DNA from 3 places in the Maridesulfovibrio pacificus genome. Region 3 is predicted to be linked to each of the others. Evidence: riboswitches for the same ligand, from Rfam matches in the RefSeq annotation. Region 3 holds a riboswitch; each other region holds the start of a gene.
The links. A riboswitch is a leader RNA that binds a small molecule or an ion and turns the genes downstream of it on or off. The one in region 3 is predicted to bind cobalamin.
Positions count from the first base shown of each region.

Region 1: another riboswitch for cobalamin. It lies ahead of ACNI23_RS07145 (sirohydrochlorin cobaltochelatase); the one in region 3 lies ahead of metE (5-methyltetrahydropteroyltriglutamate--homocysteine S-methyltransferase).
Region 2: another riboswitch for cobalamin. It lies ahead of ACNI23_RS13780 (ribonucleoside triphosphate reductase); the one in region 3 lies ahead of metE (5-methyltetrahydropteroyltriglutamate--homocysteine S-methyltransferase).

Region 1 is NZ_JBLZNE010000001.1:1,528,313-1,531,383, reverse strand. Features, by position in the region: gene ACNI23_RS07150 (MATE family efflux transporter) at 1-1,132, shown strand, start outside; cobalamin riboswitch at 1,158-1,360, shown strand; gene ACNI23_RS07145 (sirohydrochlorin cobaltochelatase) at 1,463-2,365, shown strand; gene ACNI23_RS07140 (FecCD family ABC transporter permease) at 2,384-3,071, shown strand, end outside.
Region 2 is NZ_JBLZNE010000001.1:2,969,892-2,972,962, reverse strand. Features, by position in the region: gene ACNI23_RS13785 (methyl-accepting chemotaxis protein) at 1-307, shown strand, start outside; cobalamin riboswitch at 575-729, shown strand; gene ACNI23_RS13780 (ribonucleoside triphosphate reductase) at 1,006-3,066, shown strand.
Region 3 is NZ_JBLZNE010000002.1:255,143-258,213, reverse strand. Features, by position in the region: gene ACNI23_RS18625 (DUF4136 domain-containing protein) at 1-489, shown strand, start outside; cobalamin riboswitch at 628-821, shown strand; gene metE (5-methyltetrahydropteroyltriglutamate--homocysteine S-methyltransferase) at 898-3,071, shown strand, end outside.

The DNA.
Region 1 (3,071 bases), on a different contig from region 3:
TCTTGGAATCGGCACCCAGACCGAGGTTTCGCATGCCCTTGGTAAGGGCGATCTGGAAAGAGCTTCATCCCTTGGCTGGATGGCGGCGGGCCTTTCTGCCGTAATTGGGCTGGTGTTGATGCTTGCAGTCTTTCCATTTTTAGGGAGCATTTCCGGATTGATGGGCGGTGAAGGTGCTGTCCGCGATCTGGCCGTGGATTATATGAGCTACCGTCTGCTGGGGGCTCCGGCGGTACTGGTGGTGCTTTCCTGTTTTGGATCTTTGCGCGGTTATCAGGATATGCGCTCTCCGCTGTGGATTGCGCTGGGTATGAATGCCATCAACGTTGTACTGGATTGGTGCCTTGTTTTCGGCAAGGGGCCGTTTCCGGTTATGGGAGTCGGTGGTGCTGCGCTGGCAAGTGCCATCAGCCAGTGGATCGGAGCGGTCTGGGCTGTGCTGGTAGTGCGCAAGCATTACGGCTTTAATACCGGATTCAGCCTTGCGGATGCCCGCAGGCTTTTTGTTATCGGCGGAGATATGTTCGTTCGCACTGGCTGCGTTTGTCTGTTCCTGCTGCTTTGTACCCGCTTTGCCACCAAAGCCGGAGCGGAATCCGGGGCCGCGCATCAGGCTATTCGCCAGTTCTTCGTTTTTCTGGCCCTTTTTCTGGATGCTTTCGCCATCAGCGGGCAGTCGCTGGTAGGCTATTTTGTGGGCCGTGCTGATCGGGCTACAGCGCGTAAAGTTGCCTCTCTGGTTTGCAAATGGAGTTTTGGGACCGGTGTGTTGCTGACTATCGGTATGTATCTGGGTCAAGAGCCTGTGGCCTGGTTGCTGGTACCGGAAGAAGCTGCTGCGGTTTTTGGACCGGCATGGCTGGCGGTTACATTCCTGCAGCCCATTAATGCGCTTTCTTTTGCCACGGACGGAATTCATCTGGGAACAGGAGATTTTCGCTATCTGCGTAATGCCATGCTTACGGCAGTATTGATGAGTGCGACGGTTCTTTTTGTGGTAGATTGGATTCATCCGCAGCAGATGTTGTTTTGGATTTGGATTGTGGCCGGATTATGGACCACACTGCGCGCTTTGCTTGGGATGATCCGCATCTGGCCCGGAATCGGTGATGGGCCGCTAGCTGTACGCTGATATTGACATACTAAGTGAACAATCATATTTAGCTTTTGCCTGAGGCGCTCTCACGAGCTTAATAGGGAATCCCGTTAAAGTCGGGAACGGACCCGCCGCCGTGAGTCCTTAACGGTTTTACCCCGTGTGGCCGGAATAAATCCGGTCCTGTGTGCCACTGAATAAATTTTCGGGAAGGCCGGGTGAAATGGGACGAGTCGGAAGACCTGCCCGGGTGCAAATCACGATCATTCTGACGGATAACGGGGCTTTTACCTGTCAGAAATCACTGCGCAATTTTATGTGTGCGGTGCCGCTATTTTTAAGCCCCCCAAATTTGAGGAGACTGTTATGCAGTACCGTTTTGGGGACAAATTCAAGTTCATCCCCGCATTTCTTCTGGTTTGTTTTCTGTTAATCCCTTCATTTGCCATGGCCGGACATGGCGATGCAAAGCCTGTTAAAAAAGGTATTTTGATTGCAGCTTTCGGTTCCAGCATGCCTGAAACCAAGCCTGCATTTGATGCCATTGATAAGGCTGTGAAAGAGACTTTTCCCGGCGTGCCTGTGCGTTGGGCATATTCTTCCGCGATTATCAGGAACATTCTGTCTAAAGAAGGCCGTGGAGTTGATTCTCCGGTAATGGCCATGACCAGAATGATGGATGAAGGTTTTACTCATGTGGCAGTGCAGTCCCTGCACACCATCCCCGGTGAAGAATTTGAAGGTATCTACGACACTGTAAAAAGGTTCGAAGGTATGCCTAAAGGCATGACCAAAGTGACTGTTGGTAAGCCGCTTCTTTATTCTGACGAAGACATGCAGCGTACCGTAAAAGCCATTATCGCCAACATCCCCAAGGATCGTAAGGCCAAGGATGCTGTTGTGCTGATGGGGCATGGCACCCACCATGCTGCCAACATCTACTATCCCGCTTCTCAGGATTACTTCTCCAAAGTTGATCCCAAGATTTTTGTAGGCACTGTTGAAGGTGCTCCTTCTCTTGATGATGTGAAAGTTTTGCTCAAGAAGAGCAAGGCTAAGAAAGTCTATCTCATGCCCTACATGTCTGTTGCCGGTGACCATGCCCGTAACGATATGGCTGGTGATGAAGCTGACTCATGGAAATCCGAATTGTCCAAGCTGGGCTATAAGTGCGTTCCCGTACTCAAGGGGACAGCCGAATTCCCGCAGGTTCTGGATATCTGGGTTGACCACCTCAAGGTTGCTTTCAAGCACCTTGGTGACCACTAATTAAATCGGGCGGTGAAGATGGTTTTTTCAGGCAATAGAAGAGCACTGGCAGTTTGTGTGCTGTCATTTCTTGTGCCGATTTCCATCTTTGCCGCCTGTCTTTTCGGGGCCTACGGGACTGAGCCGACGCAGGTGCTTGCGGTATTCAAATCCGTTCTTGGAATCGGCGCACAAAAGGTAGATCAGGCCCTTTCTTTTATTATTATTGATTTACGCTTGAGCCGGGTTTGTCTGTCGTTTCTGGTGGGCATGTCTTTGGCTGTAGCCGGGACTGTCTATCAGGGAATCCTGCGTAACCCGTTGGCTGACCCGTTTACTCTTGGGGTGAGCAGTGGGGCGGCTTTCGGGGCCAGTCTGGCGATTTTTTCCGGCTCGACCATGCTGGGTGCGGAGCTTTGGACCAGATTCGGGAATCTTTTCCTGCCGCTGGCAGCTCTTGCCGGAGCGATGGCTGCACTCGGTGCGGTGCTCATGCTCGGGCGCATCGGTGGAAGGCTTCGCCGGGAAACCATGGTCCTTGCCGGGATTGTGGTGGCGACTTTTCTTTCTGCGCTAATTTCCCTGCTTAAGTCCCTTGATGAAGAGTCCGTTACCTCTATTGTTTTTTGGATCATGGGCAGCTTTCAGGGGCGTGGCTGGGATCACTTGCAGCTGTTTCTGCCGTACTTTATCGCTGGCATGATTCCGCTGGTTTATTATTCCCGCG
Region 2 (3,071 bases), on a different contig from region 3:
GGAAGAGGCCGCGCAGTCCGTGTTGGACAGCACTGAGCTTGCGGAGCAGGCAGGGGATGCGCTTGAGGAAATTGTCTCACTTGTGGGCGGAGTGACCGGACAGGTTCGAAATATCTCCGCAGCAGCGGAAGAACAGTCCGTTTCTTCCGACCAGATTAACTCATCCTCCAAGAGTATTAACCAAATGGCGCAGATGACAACGAAATCAATGGATAAAACACGTAAATCAGCTGAGGACCTTTCCGGTCTGGCTGCGGAGTTGCGGTCGCTTATCGACGGTTTACGTGAAGAGTGTCGTGCGTCTTAATTATTTAATCAAAAGAAAGCTGCTGTTGTTTTCAGGTGAAAAAATATTTCAGCCGGACAATTCTGTCCGGCTGAAATTGTGTGAAAATGAGTAGGAGATTTTGTCTCTAAATCAAGGCCTTAGATGGTTATGAACAACGAATGAACAACTGTGGAAAACTGCTGTCCCACACGAGTTAGCCCATATGGCTCTAGGGCTGAAATGGTGTTGACCAAGAAAAAGTCTAGAGAGTCTTGACCGAATTCATCAGTCTGGTAGACTGCTTCAAGTCGTCAGCACTTCAGGAATCCGTTTCTGCTTTCTGAGCATATGGAAACTGATTAGTCGGGAACCCGGTTTGAATCCGGGGCGGTTCTGCCGCTGTCAGGGAAGCATTTTGTGTGATCCTGAGCCAGCACCCCGGCCTGAAGCATGCCTGCCCGGTGCTCCCTGCAAATTCATAGGTATGAGTTTGTTCTGTGGATGTCACCCCAGAATGGCAGGTCGGTTCAAACTGACCGGAATTTTATGTTTCTGACTTTTTTTCCGGTTCCAAAAGTCCTGCAGGATGCACCTATTGGGTCCCCTGCGTCAAAATGCACACCACCATAAGACACGGTTCAGCCGTGTGCTTGCAATCTGGGGAGGTTGCTTCCTTTTCTGCGTTCTTTTTTCGGCGCAGGTGGTGATGTGTGCGGACAAATTTTACAGGTAGCTAAATGCCCAAACAAATTCTCAAACGTGACGGTTGTCTCGAATCCTGGTCCACTGAGCGAATCTCAGAAGCAATTTTTAAAGCTTTGAAAGCAAGTGGTATCAAAGATCCTCTGCTGAGTAAGCGCCTTGGCCGCAAGGTTGAGCAGAAGCTCGCTGATGTTGATGTCCCTGAACAGGAAATGGTTCAGGACATGGTTCAGCTCGTTCTTATGGAGAACCGTCTTTATTCTGTAGCCGAACGCTACATCATATATCGTGAAAAACGCCGTGAACTGCGCCGTCAGGATGAAACCTATCTCGATATCGCCGGAACCATTGAAAGTTACCTTGACCGTTCCGACTGGCGTGTAAATGAAAACTCCAACATGGGCCATTCCTTTCAGGGATTGATGCTGCACATGTCCGGAGCGGTTCAGGCTCGTTACTGCCTTGAAAAATATCCCGAGGAAATCAGGCTTGCTCACGAGCATGGCTATTTCCACATTCATGATCTTTCTTTCGGTCTTGCCGGATACTGCGCGGGTTGGTCCCTGCGTGACCTGCTGCTGGATGGCTTCGGTCTTAAGGGACGTTGCTCTTCCGGTCCGGCTCGCCATTTTGATTCCATCACCGGACAGATGGTCAACTTCCTCGGCACCCTTCAGAACGAGTGGGCCGGTGCGCAGGCTTTCAACAACGTTGATACCTACCTCGCTCCCTTTGTTCGTCATGATGGTCTGGACTATGATCGTGTGAAGCAGATGGTGCAGAAGTTGATTTTCAACCTGAACACCACCTCCCGCTGGGGCGGCCAGAGTCCGTTCACCAACTTTACCTTTGATATGGTTCCGCCAAAGCACATCGCTAATGAGCCGGTAATCATCGGTGGTGAGTTCCAGGATACCACTTACGGTGAGTACCAAGAGGAAATGGAGATGATCAACCGTGCGTTCGTTGAAGTCATGCTTGAAGGTGACTCCGATGGCCGTATCTTCTCCTTCCCCATTCCCACCTACAACGTTACCCCGGATTTCCCGTGGGAAAGTGAAGTGGGCGAGCTGCTGCTGCAGATGACCGCCAAGTACGGCGCACCTTATTTCCAGAACTTCATCAACTCCGACCTCAACCCCGAGGACGTACGCTCCATGTGCTGCCGTCTGCAAATGGACCTGCGTGAAATCCGCAAGAAAACCGGCGGCCTGTTCGGCGCTGGAGATCTTACCGGTTCCATCGGTGTTGTTACCCTGAACCTGCCCAAGCTGGCTTATCTCGCACAGGGTGAGGAAGATTTCCTCGACCTGATCACCGAGTACGCCTCTCAGGCCAAGGATTCTTTGGAGTACAAGCGCAAGCTGGTTACCGCCAACTTTGAGAACGGCATGTTCCCCTTCTCTCAGCGTTACCTGAAGAATGGTTTCAAAGGTCATTTCTCCACCATCGGCCTGATCGGTGGTAACGAAGCCTGCCACAACCTGCTGGGTAAAGGTATCGATACTCCCTCCGGTTCCCGCCTGATGCAGAGGGTTCTGCACCACCTGCGTGATCTGACTGTGCAGTTTCAGGAGGAAACTGGTAACCTCTTCAACCTTGAAGCGACTCCGGGTGAAGGGACCTGCTACCGTCTGGCCAAGATCGACAAGAATCTTTATGCCGATATCTACACTTCCGGTGGCGACACCCCGTACTACACCAACTCCACACTGCTGCCCGTAGGCGCTACCGAGGACGTTGTGTACGCTCTTGAGCACCAGAACGATCTGCAGACTCTTTACAACGGGGGAACAGTGTTCCATTCCTTCCTCGGTGAAGCTGTGCCGGATACCACCGCACTGAAAAACTTCATCATCAAGGCTATGACCAACACCAAGATTCCTTATATCTCGGTGACTCCGACCTTCTCTGTTTGTGAAGATCACGGCTATCTTTACGGTGAGCACTTCGAATGCCCTGAGTGCGGTAAAGATGCCGAGGTTTATACTCGCATCGTCGGTTACTACCGCCCGGTTAACCGCTGGAACAAGGGTAAGCAGGAAGAATATCGCGACAGAACTGAGTACAGCTACAGTTCATGCTCTTGTGGCTAGTTTAG
Region 3 (3,071 bases):
CCTGTTCCGGGTGCTGATTTCAATGGTTTGAAGACTTTTGCTTTTAAGCAGAAAAGTGAATCCAAGAAAGATCTGGAGGCTATTCTGCTTAACACTGCGAAACTGGAGCTTGAAGCAAAAGGGTTCAGCTATGATCCCAATTCACCGGATTTTATGGTTGTGGTGAATTTTGGTTCCAAGGCTTTTATGGAGCGGGGAGTAACTTACAAACGTGAAGCCTACGAATACGATTACATCAGTAAGACCAATACCGATATCGGGGTGGTTAAGACAGCTGATGCTCCTCGTGTGGACAACACTGTGCGTATCTATCTGATGACTCCCGAAAATGAAGGGATGAAGACCTACCTCTGGCGCGGTATGGCTACAAGTCAGGACCGCGAAGGTCTCGATATTGTAGGTAGATGTCTGGTTAAGGGGGCATTTTCTCAGTTCCCTGCTGCTAATGGAAAGTTCCGCGAAAAATTAAATGTTAGAGATTGCGAATAGTATAAATCAATAGCACAGATTTTATCCAAGGCCCCCGGAGTTTTTTCGGGGGCCTTTTTGTTTGGCTCAACAAAATCTTGCAGCAACCCTTGACTTTGGGGGTGAAGAATGTCATTTCTTCATCACTATATAACAATATTTTTATATATTGAATTTGATTTGTATGCGCCCGCAGGAAACGGAAGACGGTGAGAATCCGTCGCAGGCGCGCTGCTGTAACCGGGTAAATCAAGAAGGATATGGTGTCGGCCCACTGTTGGAAAACGGGAAGGAGCGGCACTGTGCGTCGAACAGGCCCGGAAGCCAGAAGACGTCCTGCAGGAGCAAGTGTCGGACCTCGCGAACAGGTCTGAGAACAGGGACAGTAGTCCCGCCGCTAAGCGGACACTTTTAATATGGAGAACTGCAATGCTGACGCACACACTAGGCTACCCAAGAATGGGCAGCAATCGCGAGCTTAAACGAAAGCTTGAATCCTACTGGAGAGGTGAAGCCGGGGCGGATGACCTAGCTTTGACCGCTAGAAAACTCCGTGAAGAGCACTGGGAAAACCAGAAGCAGGCCGGAGTTGATTTGCTGCCGGTGGGTGATTTCTCTTACTACGACCATATGCTTGATAATGCTGTGAGATTCGGCGTTATTCCTGCCAGATACAATGCGGAAGGCGCTAAGGCTTCCCTTGATGATTATTTCAGGATGGCCCGTGGCGAAGCTGGAGAAAACGGCGTGGCCGCCATGGAAATGACTAAATGGTTTGATACCAACTACCATTACATAGTGCCGGAATTCAGTAAGGATCAGGATTTTTTTCTTGCGGACGAAACCCTTCTTGGACAGGTGGAAGAAGCATCTAAGCTGGGACATAGAGTAAAGGCTGTTCTGCCCGGACCGCTGACTTTTCTGCTGCTGGGCAAATGCTCAGATCAGGAATTCGATCGCCTGGACCTGCTGGAAAAGCTTTTGCCTGCCTATGCGGAACTCATTGAGAAGCTTTCCGCTAAATGCGAATGGATTCAGTTTGATGAGCCTGTTTTGGCTCTTGATCTTGAAGAGTCTACACGCAAACTTTTCAATCCTGTTTATCGCACCCTCAAAGAAGCTGCATCAGATACAAAAATTTTGGTCGCTGCTTATTTCGGCGGTCTTGGAATCAACCTTGAAACGGCAGCATCTCTGCCTGTTGATGGTTTGCATGTGGACCTTGTGCGTGGAGCGCAGGATCTTGAGCCACTGTTAGCTAATATATCAGATAACTTGAGCCTTTCCCTCGGCGTAGTAGACGGCAGAAATATCTGGCGCGCTGATCTTGAGCGGGCTGTGGCTGCGGTTAAGTCCGCACATGTCATACTTGGCAAGGAACGTGTGCTGGTGGCTCCATCCTGCTCACTTCTGCATGTTCCCTTTGATCTTGATCTGGAAACAAAGCTGGACCCCGATATCAAATCATGGATGGCTTTTTCCCGTCAGAAATGTGCTGAAATCAGGATTATTGCAGATGCTGTAGAAGGGAAGGATGTAGAAGCTGTCCTTGCTGAGAATCGCAGGGTTCTAGAATCCCGCAAGATTAGCCCTAGAGTGCACAATCCAGAGGTTGCCCTGCGGCTGGCAGCGCTTCAGCCTGAAGATTACCGCCGTAATTCGGTTTATGAAAAACGTGCTGAAATTCAGCGAGATCTTGGTTTTCCTGTTCTGCCGACTACCACCATCGGTTCATTTCCTCAGACCCCGGAAGTGCGGTCCACCAGAAGCGGTTTCAAGAACGGGCGTATTGAACGTGCTGAATATGAAAGATTCATGCGCGAATACATTGAGGATTGCATCCGCCGTCAGGAGGAAGTCGGTCTTGATGTGCTGGTTCATGGTGAACCGGAACGTAACGACATGGTTGAGTATTTCGGGGAAAATTTTGACGGATACTGCTTCACTTCGAACGGTTGGGTTCAGAGTTACGGTTCCCGTTGCGTAAAGCCTCCGGTTATTTTCGGGGATGTTTCCCGTCCCTCGCCCATTACCGTGGAATGGATCAACTATGCCCGTTCTCTTTCTGATCGTGAGGTCAAGGGTATGCTTACCGGTCCGGTCACCATCCTTTGCTGGAGTTTCGTTCGTGATGACCAGCCGCGCAGTGAAACCTGCCGTCAGATAGCACTGGCAGTACGTGACGAAGTCGCAGACCTTGAAAAGAGCGGGGTCAAAGTCATTCAGATTGATGAACCTGCCCTGCGAGAAGGTCTGCCCCTGCGTAAGGGGGAGCAGCCGGAATATCTGAGATGGGCCGAAGAGTGCTTTCGTCTTTCCGCATCCTGCGTGGAGGATTCAACCCAGATTCACACCCACATGTGCTACTGCGAATTCGATGAAATCATCGATTCTATTGCAGCCCTTGATGCTGACGTTATCAGCATTGAGGCCAGCCGCAGCCGCATGGAACTTTTAGGAAGCTTTAAACGGTTCAGCTATCCCAATGAAGTTGGTCCCGGTGTTTATGACATTCATAGTCCTGCCATTCCAGCGGCCGATGATATGGCTCAGTTGCTTGAAAAAGCATTGGAAGTCATCCCCGCAGAGCGGCTCTGGGTAAA